Pseudoxanthobacter soli DSM 19599: one gene and its partner. The protein of the gene in region 1 interacts with the protein of each later gene in a pairwise test. Links are inferred from orthologs where the notes say so. Each region holds a gene or a part of one and is shown in the gene's direction. Other genes may lie near its edges. The genes, in order: BUF17_RS09125 and BUF17_RS03790.

What was found.
Region 2: the proteins of BUF17_RS09125 (region 1) and BUF17_RS03790 interact in binary tests that used the Escherichia coli proteins (3 or more experiments, as listed by UniProt). The link is inferred for Pseudoxanthobacter soli DSM 19599 from one-to-one orthologs.

The regions. Positions count from the first base shown.
Region 1 is NZ_FRXO01000003.1:333,080-339,050, forward strand. The notes cover bases 1,105-3,927. They hold BUF17_RS09125 (sulfurtransferase TusA family protein), read left to right. Parts: upstream 1,105-2,298; coding sequence 2,299-2,556; downstream 2,557-3,927. Other genes in these bases: BUF17_RS09115 (AMP-binding protein), read left to right, coding at 1,105-1,255; apaG (Co2+/Mg2+ efflux protein ApaG), read right to left, coding at 1,425-1,817; BUF17_RS09130 (GGDEF domain-containing protein), read right to left, coding at 2,603-3,927. Outside these bases: more of BUF17_RS09115, read left to right, coding at 1-1,104; more of BUF17_RS09130, read right to left, coding at 3,928-4,126; BUF17_RS09135 (YebC/PmpR family DNA-binding transcriptional regulator), read right to left, coding at 4,741-5,490; BUF17_RS09140 (TIGR00282 family metallophosphoesterase), read right to left, coding at 5,632-5,971. UniProt on the Escherichia coli protein: Sulfur carrier protein involved in sulfur trafficking in the cell. Part of a sulfur-relay system required for 2-thiolation during synthesis of 2-thiouridine of the modified wobble base 5-methylaminomethyl-2-thiouridine (mnm(5)s(2)U) in tRNA.
Region 2 is NZ_FRXO01000001.1:889,594-895,570, reverse strand. Bases 633-3,461 are described here. They hold BUF17_RS03790 (cysteine desulfurase family protein), read left to right. Parts: upstream 633-1,343; coding sequence 1,344-2,579; downstream 2,580-3,461. Other genes in these bases: sufB (Fe-S cluster assembly protein SufB), read left to right, coding at 2,673-3,461; BUF17_RS03795 (Ivy family c-type lysozyme inhibitor), read right to left, coding at 633-1,021. Also shown: BUF17_RS03800 (alpha/beta hydrolase), read right to left, coding at 1-299; more of BUF17_RS03795, read right to left, coding at 554-632; more of sufB, read left to right, coding at 3,462-4,142; Fe-S cluster assembly ATPase SufC, read left to right, coding at 4,245-4,994; Fe-S cluster assembly protein SufD, read left to right, coding at 5,010-5,977. UniProt on the Escherichia coli protein: Master enzyme that delivers sulfur to a number of partners involved in Fe-S cluster assembly, tRNA modification or cofactor biosynthesis. Catalyzes the removal of elemental sulfur from cysteine to produce alanine.

The DNA.
Region 1 (5,971 bases):
CGGCCGGCGCGTCGCCTGCGTGCCGGTGGAGGCGACGGACCCGCATTATATCCTCTACACCTCCGGCACCACGGGCGTGCCCAAGGGCGTGGTCCGCGACACCGCCGGCATGGTGGCGCTCAAGTGGACCATGCACGCGATCTACGGCCTCAGCCCGGGGGAGGCGTTCTTCACCGCCTCCGACATCGGCTGGGTCGTCGGCCACTCCTACATCGTCTACGGGCCGCTGCTGCATGGCTGCACGACGGTGCTCTATGAGGGCAAGCCGGTGGGGACGCCGGACGCGGGGCAGTTCTGGCGGGTGATCGAACAGAACAACGTGGTGGCGCTGTTCACGGCACCGACGGCGCTGCGCGCCATCAAGAAGGAAGACCCGGAGGGCCGCTTCCTCTCCGGCCGAACGCTGCCCAGTCTGCGGGCGCTGTTCCTCGCCGGCGAGCGCGCCGATCCCGACACCGCGGAGTGGGCCTCGCACCTCCTCAAGGTGCCCGTGATCGACAACTGGTGGCAGACCGAAACCGGATGGCCGATCGCCGCCAACCCGCTCGGGCTCGGCCTCGTCCATGCCCGCTACGGCTCGGCGGCTGTGCCGATGCCGGGCCACGGGCTCGAGGTGGTGGACGACGATGGTCATCCCCTGCCCCACGGCGTGCTCGGCAATCTCGTCATCCGGCTGCCGCTGCCTCCGGGCTGCCTGCCGACGCTGTGGAACCGAGACGGCCGCTTCCGCGCCGACTACCTGTCGGACTTCCCCGGATACTACAAGACGTCGGATGCCGGCTATATCGACGGCGAAGGCTGCGTGTTCGTGATGGGCCGCACCGACGACATCATCAACGTCGCCGGCCACCGGCTGTCGACGGGCGGAATGGAAGAGGTGCTGGCCGGACACCCGGCGGTGGCCGAATGCGCCGTGGTCGGCATTTCCGACGCACTCAAGGGCCAGACCCCGTGCGGGTTCGTGGTGCTGAAGAGCGGCGTCGGCCAGGCGCCAGCCGAGATCGAGGCCGAACTCGTCGCCCGCGTGCGCCAGATCATCGGCCCTGTGGCCTCGTTCCGCCTCGCCATCGTGGTCGACCGGCTTCCCAAGACCCGTTCGGGCAAGATCCTGCGGGCCGCCATCCGCCAGCTCGCCGACGGCGAGCCGGTCCGGGTGCCGGCGACCATCGACGACGCGTCCGTGCTCGGCGAGATCGAGGACGTGCTCCAGGCCCGCGGCGTGCTCGACCGGCTGGCGGAACAGGTCGGCGGCTAAAGCAAATCCCGTTCAGTTCGAACCGATCTGAACGACAAGGATATGCTCAAGCTTTTGAATCTGGGGCGATTTCTTGTCGATCTGATGAGTCCATCAGATCGGAAAGCGCCCTAGTATCCGCCCCGGACGCCACACATTGCGGGAAAGGCCCTCGCCTCCCGCCGCACGGTCAGTTGAGGGTGCGGCGGGGTTCCGGCAGGTCGAGAGAGAAGGCCGGAATGGCGGCATCGAACGCGTCGCCGCCGCTCCCCTGCATCCGGTAGCTGCCGACCATGATGCCGGACGGCGTCGTCAACGGGCAGCCGGAGACATAGCTGTAGCTGTCGCCGGGGCCGATCACGGGTTCCTCGCCGACCACGCCCGGCCCGCGGACTTCCTGCACGCGGCCGAGCCCGTCGGTGATGATCCAGTGCCGTGACCTCAGCTGCACCGTTTCTTCGCCGAGATTGACGATTTCCACTGCATAGGACCAGTACCAGCGGCCGTCCTCGGGCGTGGAGTGCTCGGGCACATAGCGCGGCTCGACGGTGACCTGGATGTTGCGGGTAATCGTGCGGTACATGGCTGCTTCACCTTGCCTGCCCCAGGCTCTCCGGACCGGGCGGACCGGCGCGGCGGCCGACCTGCGACGGCAGTGCCGGAGCGCGGGTCCGCGGAGCATCAGAAACGCGGCATGCCGGCCGTCCTGTCAATCGCCCCTCGGGCCACCGACTGACGCGCCGGAGACGGCGCTGGCATTGCGGACCTTTCGCCCCTCCTGCCAGGAAACGCCGCGGCGATCCCAGCCGATCCGGCCGGCACGGCTTGAACGAACCGAACTTTGCGCCATGATGCAACGAAACGATCGGCGCCACGATCACATCTCCTTGTTGCGGCGCGGCTTTTCTCCAGAAGCGCTTTCCGGTTTTCCAGGAGCGTCTGTCGGCTTTCCCAGGCATTTGCCGGTCTGATGGAGGCATCCGATCGACAAACATCATTCCGGATCCGGCACCGGGAGCATGTCCCGTTCAGATGGCGGACGCGCGTCAGACGGTAGGGTGAAGATGGACGGGGCAGGAAACGCGAACGACCCCATCGAACTCGACGTCATCGGCCTCAACTGCCCGCTGCCGGTGATGCGAACGCGGCGCGCGCTCTCGGACCTGCCCCGGGGCGCCCGGCTGGTCGTGCGCGCCAGCGATCCCCTCGCCGCGATCGACATTCCGCATTTCTGCACGGAGGCGGGCCACCGGCTGTTGTCGATGCGGGAGGACGGACGCGTTCTCGTGTTCGCGATAGAGAAGGGGGTTGATCCCGACTGACGGCAGAACCTGGCCGATGGCGGCCCCGCCTGGGGAAGGACGTGCGTCAGGATCGGCGGTTGGGCGAGATCGGCCCGCCGGCGGTATAGAGGCGCGTGCGGTTGCGGCCGTCTCGCTTGGCGGCGTAGAGCGCGACATCCGCCGCCTGGAGCAGCGGGCCGGGATCGACGTCGGCCGGGCGCAGCACGGCGACGCCGATGCTGACGGAGCACGGCGGCATGTCGCTGTGCTCGGCGGCGCGCGCCACCGACAGGCGGATCTTCTCGGCGACGATCATCGCGCCTTCGCCGCGGGTTCCCGGCAGCAGCACGGCGAACTCCTCCCCGCCGTAGCGCGCGGCCACGTCGGCCGGCCGGCGCACGTTGGCGCCGATCTGCGCGGCGATCGCCCGCAGCCGCTCGTCGCCGGCGACGTGGCCGAAACGGTCGTTGAACGCCTTGAAATGATCGACGTCGATCATGAGGAGCGCCATCGTCGAGCCGTCGCGCAGGCTGCGCAGCCATTCGTGCCGCAGGGCGACGTCGAAATAGCGCCGGTTCGAGAGATTGGTGAGGCCGTCGGTGGATGCGACCGCCGAGAGTTCGGCGTTCGCGACCTCCAGAGCACGCGCCGTGCGTTCGAGCCGGCGGGCGGCGGCCGAAGCGCCGCGCAACACCAGCCAAGTCGTTGCGGCCACGAGAACCGCGACCACGAAAAGCGCCGGCAGCATGGTCTTGAGCAGCATGGTCCCCGGTTCCGGCGGGGTCCATTGCAGCCTGATCGGCTCGTCGCCGATCTGGGGAAGGCTGGTCGTCATCGCCGCCACGGGCTCGCCGGGCGCCGCCACATGGAGATCGCCGATCCGGAAGCGCTCGCCAACCCGCGCCACCCAGCCCTGTCCGATGTCGATGCCGAACAGCAGCACCGCGCCGCTGGCCGGAGGCGGAACGGCATGGCCGTCGAACGGACCGGGCGGGACGATGAGCGAGGCAGTGAGGAAGACCGTCCGGTCGTCGGCCATGCCGAACCCGGAGACCGCATGGCCGGGTCCGACGGCCTGAGCCCGCCTGATCAGGGCACCGATGCCCGGACCGAACAGCGAGACGGCATCGTCGTTGGTCGGCTTGCCGTCGACGAGGGCGTGAATGGTGCGCTCGTCGCTGCCGAGCACAAATGCGTAGGCGATGCCCGACTGCGCCGCCAGCGTCTCCTCCAGGTCACGGTCGAGTTTCCAGCCGGTGGCGGCGGCATCCGCTGCGGGGCGGATTTCCTGCTGGCGCGCACCGTCGACAACGGCTTGTCCGTATTGCTCCTCAAGATCGGCGAGGACGGAGGCGACATAGTCGCTGGACTGCTCGCGCGCCGCCTCGTTCTGCCGCATCGCGACGTCGATCACGAGAAGCAGCATCGCAAGGAAGACGAGGCCGACGAGCAGCCCGATCACCGGCATGGTGACGCGGGTGAACCGGCGCGCGGACAGGGCATCGTGGGTTGGCTGGGTCGACCGAGCGAACCAGAACGTGTCGCGCCACCACGAGCGGCCACCCCGGCGTTGAAAATCGGACGGGCGCCAGGACGCGGCCGAGTTCATGCCCCGCCCCCTCCCGAACGGCAGAGACCCGCCACGGATCGCATGCGAGCAGGCCGGCCGCGGACGTTCGCTCGGGGAGAATCACAAGCGGCCGGCCGCGAGCCTGCGACGGAACCGGCGAGATTCAGGCCGACGATTTCGCTCCGGCGAAAGGCGGGCATCGCTCGCTCGCTGTGATTCGGAGGTCGGGGACGAATGTCCCGACTGGGAAGACGGCCCGTTCGACTTCCACGGGCCAGGCTGGATATGCACGGCCTAGCCTGGAAATCCGCACGGAAAGCGGATCTCCGAACAACGCCCCTCACAAGGCGTTAAGGTTAAATTACGCACAACTTAAGGCGATACGCCCGCGATTGTGAAACACCGCGGCGCGGCAAACGGGCGCGGCGAGCCGGGCAAAATCAGCCCGCCCAATCCGGTCTCATGCCCCGGGCGCTGGAGCCGATCCCGTTCGGATCGAACCGATCAGAACGACAGGGACAGTCCCAAGCCTTTGAACGCAGGCCATTCAAAGCAAGCCGTTCAAAAGCAAGTCATTCAAGCCACTTACCCGGAGCGATCTCTTGCCGATCGGACGATTTCGTCCGATCGGAAGGCGCCCCAGACCGCGCGTCTCAGGCGGCCGCGAGCTTCGCCAGCATCTCGTCGGGCAGCTCGAAGTTCGCGAAAACATTCTGCACGTCGTCGTCGTCCTCGAGCTGGGCGACGAGCTTCAGGAGCGTCTCGCCCTTGTCCTCGTCGACCGGCACGAGGTTCTGCGGCTTCCACACCACCTTGACGCTCTCCGGCTCGCCGAGCGTCTCGGCGATCGCCTCGGAAACCTCGCCGATCGATTCGAACGCGCAAACCACCACGTGGCCATCTTCGGACGAGGTGACGTCGTCGGCACCGGCCTCGATGGCTGCGTCCATCACCGCATCGTCGGAGCCGACCTCCCGCTTGAAGCTGATCTCGCCGACCCGGTCGAACATGAACGACACCGAGCCGGTTTCACCGAGCGCCCCGCCGTTCTTGGTGAACGCCGCCCGAACCGCGCTCGCGGTGCGGTTGCGGTTGTCGGTGAGGGTCTCGACGATGACGGCGACGCCGCCGGGGCCGTAGCCCTCGTAGCGAACCTCTTCGAAATTGTCGCCGTCGGCCGCCTGCGCTTTCTTGATGGCGCGGTCGATATTGTCCTTGGGCATGTTCTCGGCGCGGGCGTTCTGCACCGCGAGCCGGAGGCGCGAATTCATCTTCGGGTCGGGGATCCCGAGCTTCGCCGCGACAGTGATCTCGCGCGCCAGCTTGGAGAACGCCTTTGAGCGCCGGGCGTCCGCGGCGCCCTTCTTGTGCATGATGTTCTTGAATTGGGAATGGCCGGCCATGCTCTGCCACCGTCTTAAGGGATCGTGAAAATTTGCGCGGGTTATAAGCCGTCATGCTCGCAAAAGGAAGCCCGGGCGGCCCGAAAGCGGCGGTAAGGTACTGCGCGGCGCGCGCGGCAGGGCGCCCGCCCGCCGCCCGCCTCAGGCCCAGAAGGGGGGCTCGATCTGCGAGAGTCTTCCGCCGATGCGCACCGGGTGTACCGCGCGCGCGAGGCCCGTCGTCTCGTCGATCTCGACGGCGACGCCCGAAAGTGTCGCCTCGCCGTTCGCCGGCTGGAAACGGCCGGCGGGAATGCGGCGCAGGAAGCGGTTCAGCGGCTCGTCGCGATCCATACCGATCACGGACTCGTAGTCGCCGCACATGCCGACATCGGTCATGAAGGCCGTGCCGTCCGGCAGGATGCGGTGGTCGGCGGTCGGCACATGGGTGTGGGTGCCGACGACGAGGCTGGCGCGGCCGTCGACGAAGAACCCGACGGCC
Region 2 (5,977 bases), on another replicon or contig:
CGCGCGTCCGGGTGGGCGCTCTGGGCCCAGTCGAGCGCGGCCGCCGCATCCGAAAGCTCGCCCTGGCCGTGGTCGAACGAGCCCTGGCTGCGGCCGACGCCGCGGAAATTGAAGCGCAGCACCGCGAAGCCGCGCTTCGCGAACATGTAGAACAGTTGATAGACGACCTGATTGTTCATCGTGCCGCCGAACTGCGGGTGGGGATGAAGCACCAGGGCGATCGGGGCGTTGCGCTTCTTGGCCGGCTGGAAGCGGCCTTCGATGCGTCCGGCCGGGCCGTTGAAGATGACCTCGGGCATGGGCGGCAAAGGACTCCTTGGAGAGTGCGAACCTTACGGCGGTTCGTGGAGGCCGGTCGGGCCTGCGCCCGCCGGCCATGTCACGGCCGCCGCTAGCGCGCTTCGGCCGCTATTGCGCGAGCCGAAACACGCCGGAGGGCGACCACATGGCATAGAATCGGGAGCGATTTCCACGGAAATGTAGAATGACGGCTTGCTTCAAGCGGTTGGGGTACCGCACTTCAAGCGAATCGTCTTCTTCGGACGGCCGGGTTTCAGCGGCTTGCGGCCGAAAGAACCTCGCGCCTGGCCGCATCCGGCTGGCCCAGAAAGCGGACCTTGCCGCGCTCGTCGAGCAGACCCCACGCCTGCGAGCCGTCCGGTGCAACGAGGATGTAGAGCTGATTGTCTCCGCAATCGTGCTGCTTGCAGGCGTTGTAAAGCGTGAAGCGGCCCGCCGAGCCGGTGACGGCCTGCGGAGCGCTCGCGACATAGGGGCCGCCGGCCGGAATGCCGGTCACCCATTTCGGCAGGCCTTTCTCGGCCTTGAAAAGCCGTGCCAGTGCCGTCTTCACCGCTGGCTCCGTCTTCACCACGTCGAACAGGTAGGGCTTGTCGATATCGCCGTCCGAAATGTGGATCTGCGCCAGCGCCGGCGTGGCGGCGATGCAAAGCGCGAAGGCCGCCGACAGGAGACCGGACTGCAGAGCATGGATCGGGCGGAAGGACGGAAACGGCGCCATTGCGGGCTCCCTCGGGGACGGGACGATGTAGCGGACGAACCTTAGGACGCTTCCGCGGCGACGGCGAGGCGGTCCGTTCCGGTCCTCGAACCGCGTCTCGCGTCACCGTGCGTCCGCGAGGCCATGCCTCAATCGCCCGGCAGCCGCGCGACGGCCCGACTTCTGCGGCGGCGCTGGATCGTGCACTATGGACGAAAATTCAGGTTGTCGGCCGGATGCCCGAACGGATCGGGGGGCAGATCGGTCACGGGCGTCCGGTCGGGGCGCGTCAACGGAGCGGGAAATGTCCGACACCGGCGGAAACGAGCATGGGATGCGGCCGATGGGTATCGCGCCAGGCGGAGCCGTCGCAGGCGGAACCTCCGAACGCGTCTATCTCGACTGGAATGCCTGCGCGCCGCTCCATCCCGATGCGCGCGAGGCCATGATCGCCGCCTTCGACCTGGTCGGCAATGCCTCGTCCGTCCACCGCGAGGGGCGTGCGGCCAGGGCCGTGGTCGAGGAGGCCCGCGCCCGCGTCGGTGCGCTGGCGGGCGTGGAGCCGGCCCGTATCGTGTTCACCTCCGGCGGCACGGAAGCGAACGTCGCTGCGCTGTCGCCGGACCACCGCATCGAGGGCCGCCCGGCGGGGACCACCCGGCTGATCATCTCGGCGGTCGAGCACCCCTCGGTGATGGCCGGTGGTCGGTTTCCGCCGGAACGGGTCTCGGTCGCGCCGGTCGACGGTGCGGGCCGCATCGATCTTGCCCGGCTGGAGGCGATGATCGCGGCGGAAACGGCGGCGGGCGGCCGGGTGATGGTGTCGCTGATGGCGGCTAACAACGAGACCGGCATCATCCAGCCCGTCGTCGAGGCCGCTCGGCTGGTCCACGCCCGCGGCGGACTGCTCCATGTCGATGCCGTGCAGGCCGCGGGACGGATGAAGACGGAGGCCGGCGCCTTCGGAGCGGATCTCGTCAGCCTGTCGGCTCACAAGATCGGCGGGCCGAAGGGCGTCGGCGCGCTTGTCGTGGCCCGTTCGGATCTCGATCCTGCCCCGCTGATCACCGGCGGTGGCCAGGAGTTCCGGCGCCGCGCCGGAACCGAGGCCGTTCCCGCCATCGCCGGCTTCGGCGCAGCCGCTTTGGCGGCCCAGGCCGATCACGTCAAGATCGATCACATTCGCGCGCTCCGGGACTGGCTGGAACGGGAACTCGTCCTTATCTATGGCGGGACGGTGGTGTTCTCCTCGACGGGGGAACGTCTGCCGGGTACGACGTGTTTCGCCATCCGGGGGATGGCCGCGGAAACGGCGATGATCGCGCTCGATCTGGCGGGCATCGCAGTCTCCTCCGGTGCGGCGTGCTCGTCTGGCAAGGTGGCGCCGTCCCACGTGCTTCTCGCGATGGGTGTCGATGCGGCTCTGGCGAAGGCCGCGCTGCGCATCAGCCTCGGGGCCGGGAGCACGCGGGAAGACGTCGAGCGGTTCGTGGCGGCGTGGCGCGGCATCATCGGCCGGTTCCTGGCGAAGGGCGGGCCGTCGACAAGGGTTGCTGCAAACCCGCGCGAATTAGTCTAAGTTCAATCAAGTGCGTGAAGTTGGATCGAGCGTCCGAGTTCGAATGGCTTCTGCAACCCGCGGTCCTTGAAACCGCTGTGGATGGAGAGAGCAATGCCGGCAGTCCAGGAGACGATCGATCGCGTCAAGGCGATCGACGTCGATCAGTACAAATATGGCTTCGTGACCGACATCGAGTCGGAAAAGGTCCGCAAGGGTCTCGACGAGGAGATCGTGCGGTTCATCTCGGCCAAGAAGGCCGAACCGGCATGGATGCTCGAGTGGCGCCTTGAAGCCTTTCGGCGCTGGAAGACCATGACCGAGCCCACGTGGGCGCGGGTGGATTATCCCCCGATCGACTTCCAGGACCTGCATTATTATTCCGCGCCGAAGTCGACGTCCGGACCGAAGAGCCTCGATGAGGTCGACCCGGAGCTGCTCGCGACCTATGCCAAGCTCGGCATTCCGCTGAAGGAGCAGGCGGTGCTGGCGGGCGTGGAGGGCGCGCGCGTCGCGGTCGACGCGGTGTTCGATTCGGTTTCGGTTGTCACGACCTTCAAGGCGGAGCTCGCCAAGGCCGGCGTGATCTTCTGTTCGATTTCCGAGGCCATCCGCGAGCATCCGGATCTTGTGCGGAAATATCTCGGCACGGTGGTGCCGACCACGGACAATTTCTACGCCACGCTGAACTCGGCGGTGTTCTCCGACGGCTCGTTCGTCTACGTGCCCGAGGGCGTGCGCTGCCCGATGGAGCTGTCGACCTATTTCCGCATCAACGAGCGCAACACCGGCCAGTTCGAGCGCACGCTGATCATCGCCGACAAGGGGGCCTACGTCTCCTATCTCGAAGGCTGCACGGCGCCCCAGCGCGACGAGAACCAGCTTCATGCCGCGGTGGTCGAACTGGTCGCGCTCGACGACGCCGAGATCAAGTACTCGACGGTGCAGAACTGGTATCCCGGCGACGTGGAAGGCCGCGGCGGCATCTACAACTTCGTCACGAAGCGGGGCGACTGCCGGGGTCGGAACTCCAAGATCTCCTGGACCCAGGTCGAGACCGGCTCGGCGATCACCTGGAAATATCCGAGCTGCATCCTGCGCGGCGACAATTCCCGCGGTGAATTCTATTCGATCGCGGTGTCCAACGGCCGCCAGCAGATCGATTCCGGCACCAAGATGATCCATCTCGGCAAGAACACGTCGAGCCGCATCATCTCCAAGGGCATCTCGGCGGGCAACTCGTCGAACACCTATCGTGGTCTCGTCCAGGCGAACCGCAAGGCGGAGAACGCGCGCAACTACACCCAGTGCGACTCGCTCCTGATCGGCGACACGTGCGGCGCGCACACGATTCCTTATATCGAGGCCAAGAGCCCCACCGCGGTGTTCGAGCACGAGGCGACGACGTCCAAGATTTCGGACGCGCAGCTGTTCTATTGCCGCTCGCGCGGCATCGGCGCGGAGGAAGCGGTGGCGCTCATCGTCAACGGCTTCGTCAAGGACGTGATCCAGCAGCTTCCCATGGAGTTCGCCGTGGAAGCGCAGAAGCTGATCGGCGTCAGCCTCGAAGGCTCGGTCGGCTAAGGCCGGCGCCTCCCGCGTTTCGTTCGAATATCCCTGCCGCCAAGGCCCCGGGCGCGCCGTTTGAGCCTGCGCCCGGCCGGCGGCCGATACAGGAAGACCATCATGCTGGAAATCCGCAACCTGCACGTCACCGTCGAGGACCGCGAGATCCTGAAGGGGATCGACCTCACCGTCCCGGCCGGCGAAGTCCACGCCATCATGGGGCCGAACGGCTCCGGCAAGTCGACGCTCTCCTACGTGCTCGCCGGCCGCGACGGCTACGAGGTGACCGAGGGCACGGCGACGCTCGACGGCGAGGACCTGCTGGCGATCGAGCCGGAGGAGCGCGCCGCCGCGGGCCTGTTCCTGGCGCTGCAATATCCGGTCGAGATCCCGGGCGTCGCCAACATGACGTTCCTGAAGGCCGCGCTCGCGGCGCAGCGCAAGGCGCGTGGCGAGCCGGAACTGACGACCGTCGAGTTCATGAAGCGCGTGAAGACTGCGGCAGAGAAGCTTGGTATTTCACCGGAAATGCTGAAGCGCGGCGTCAATGTCGGGTTCTCGGGCGGCGAGAAGAAGCGCAATGAGATCCTTCAGATGGCCGTGCTCGAGCCGCGGCTCTGCGTGCTCGACGAAACCGATTCCGGCCTCGACATCGATGCCCTGAAGATCGTTTCGGAGGGCGTCAACGCGCTGCGCAGCCCCGATCGTGCGATGGTCGTCATTACCCACTATCAGCGCCTGCTCGACCACATCGTGCCGGACGTGATCCATGTGCTCGCCAACGGCCGGATCGTGAAGAGCGGCGGTCGCGAACTCGCGCTGGAGCTGGAAGCTCACGGCTATGCCGATTATGTCGGCCAGGCGGCCTGACGGGAGGTGGCAGCCATGACCATCGAACCCCGCCGTCTCGCGACGGCTGCGGAAACGGCGATCGCCGAGCGCTTTGCCGCCCGGCCTGCCGGCGGACCCGGCGCGCTCGCCGCGCGCCGTGAGGACGCCTACCGCGCCTTCGAGCGCACCGGCCTGCCGAGCCGGCGCGTCGAGGCCTATCGCTACACCGACCTCAAGGCGGCGTTGCGCACGCTTGCCCCGGCGCCCACCGGCGTTGCGGCCGCGGCGTTGTCCGCGCCGTGGGACTTCGCCGGCCTCGCCCGCCACCGCATCGTGTTTGTCGACGGCCGCTATGCCGCTGCGCTGTCCGATGTGTCGCAACTCGACGGCGCCGTCGCCGTCGCGACCTTCGGCGCCCTGATCGCGGCCGGTGATGCCCGTGCCGAGACCGCCGGCGCGCTCATCGAACGGTTCCCCACGCCGTCGGGCGATCCCATCGTGCAGCTCAACACGGCCCTGTTCGACGACGGCGCCCTGATTTCTGTCGCGCCCGGTTCGACGATCGCCGAGCCCGTGGCCATCGTGCACGTCGTCACGAAGGCGGAGCCCGTTTCGGTGCATACGCGCCATGTGGTGACGGTGGCCGCGGGGGCGACGGTGCGTTTCATCGAGCACCACGTCGGCCCGGAAGGCGTCGCCTACCAGAGCGACAGCCTCGTCGAACTCGACATCGCCGATGGCGCGAAGGTTGCCTGGGCAAGGCTGCAGGAAGAGGGCGAGGCGGCCGTTCATCTCGGCGGAGCCGTGGTGCGGCTCGGCGCGAAGGCACGACTCGATTCCCTGTCCGTCGTGTTCGGCGCGCAGCTTTCGCGCAACGAGGGCTTCGTCACGTTCGCCGGCCCCCATTCGGAAGCGGTGTTCGAGACGGTGAGCCTGCTCGACGGCCGCCGACAGGCGGACGCCACGCTGGTCGTGACCCATGCCGTTCCAGACTGCGCCAGCCGCGAGCGGTTCCGCGCCGT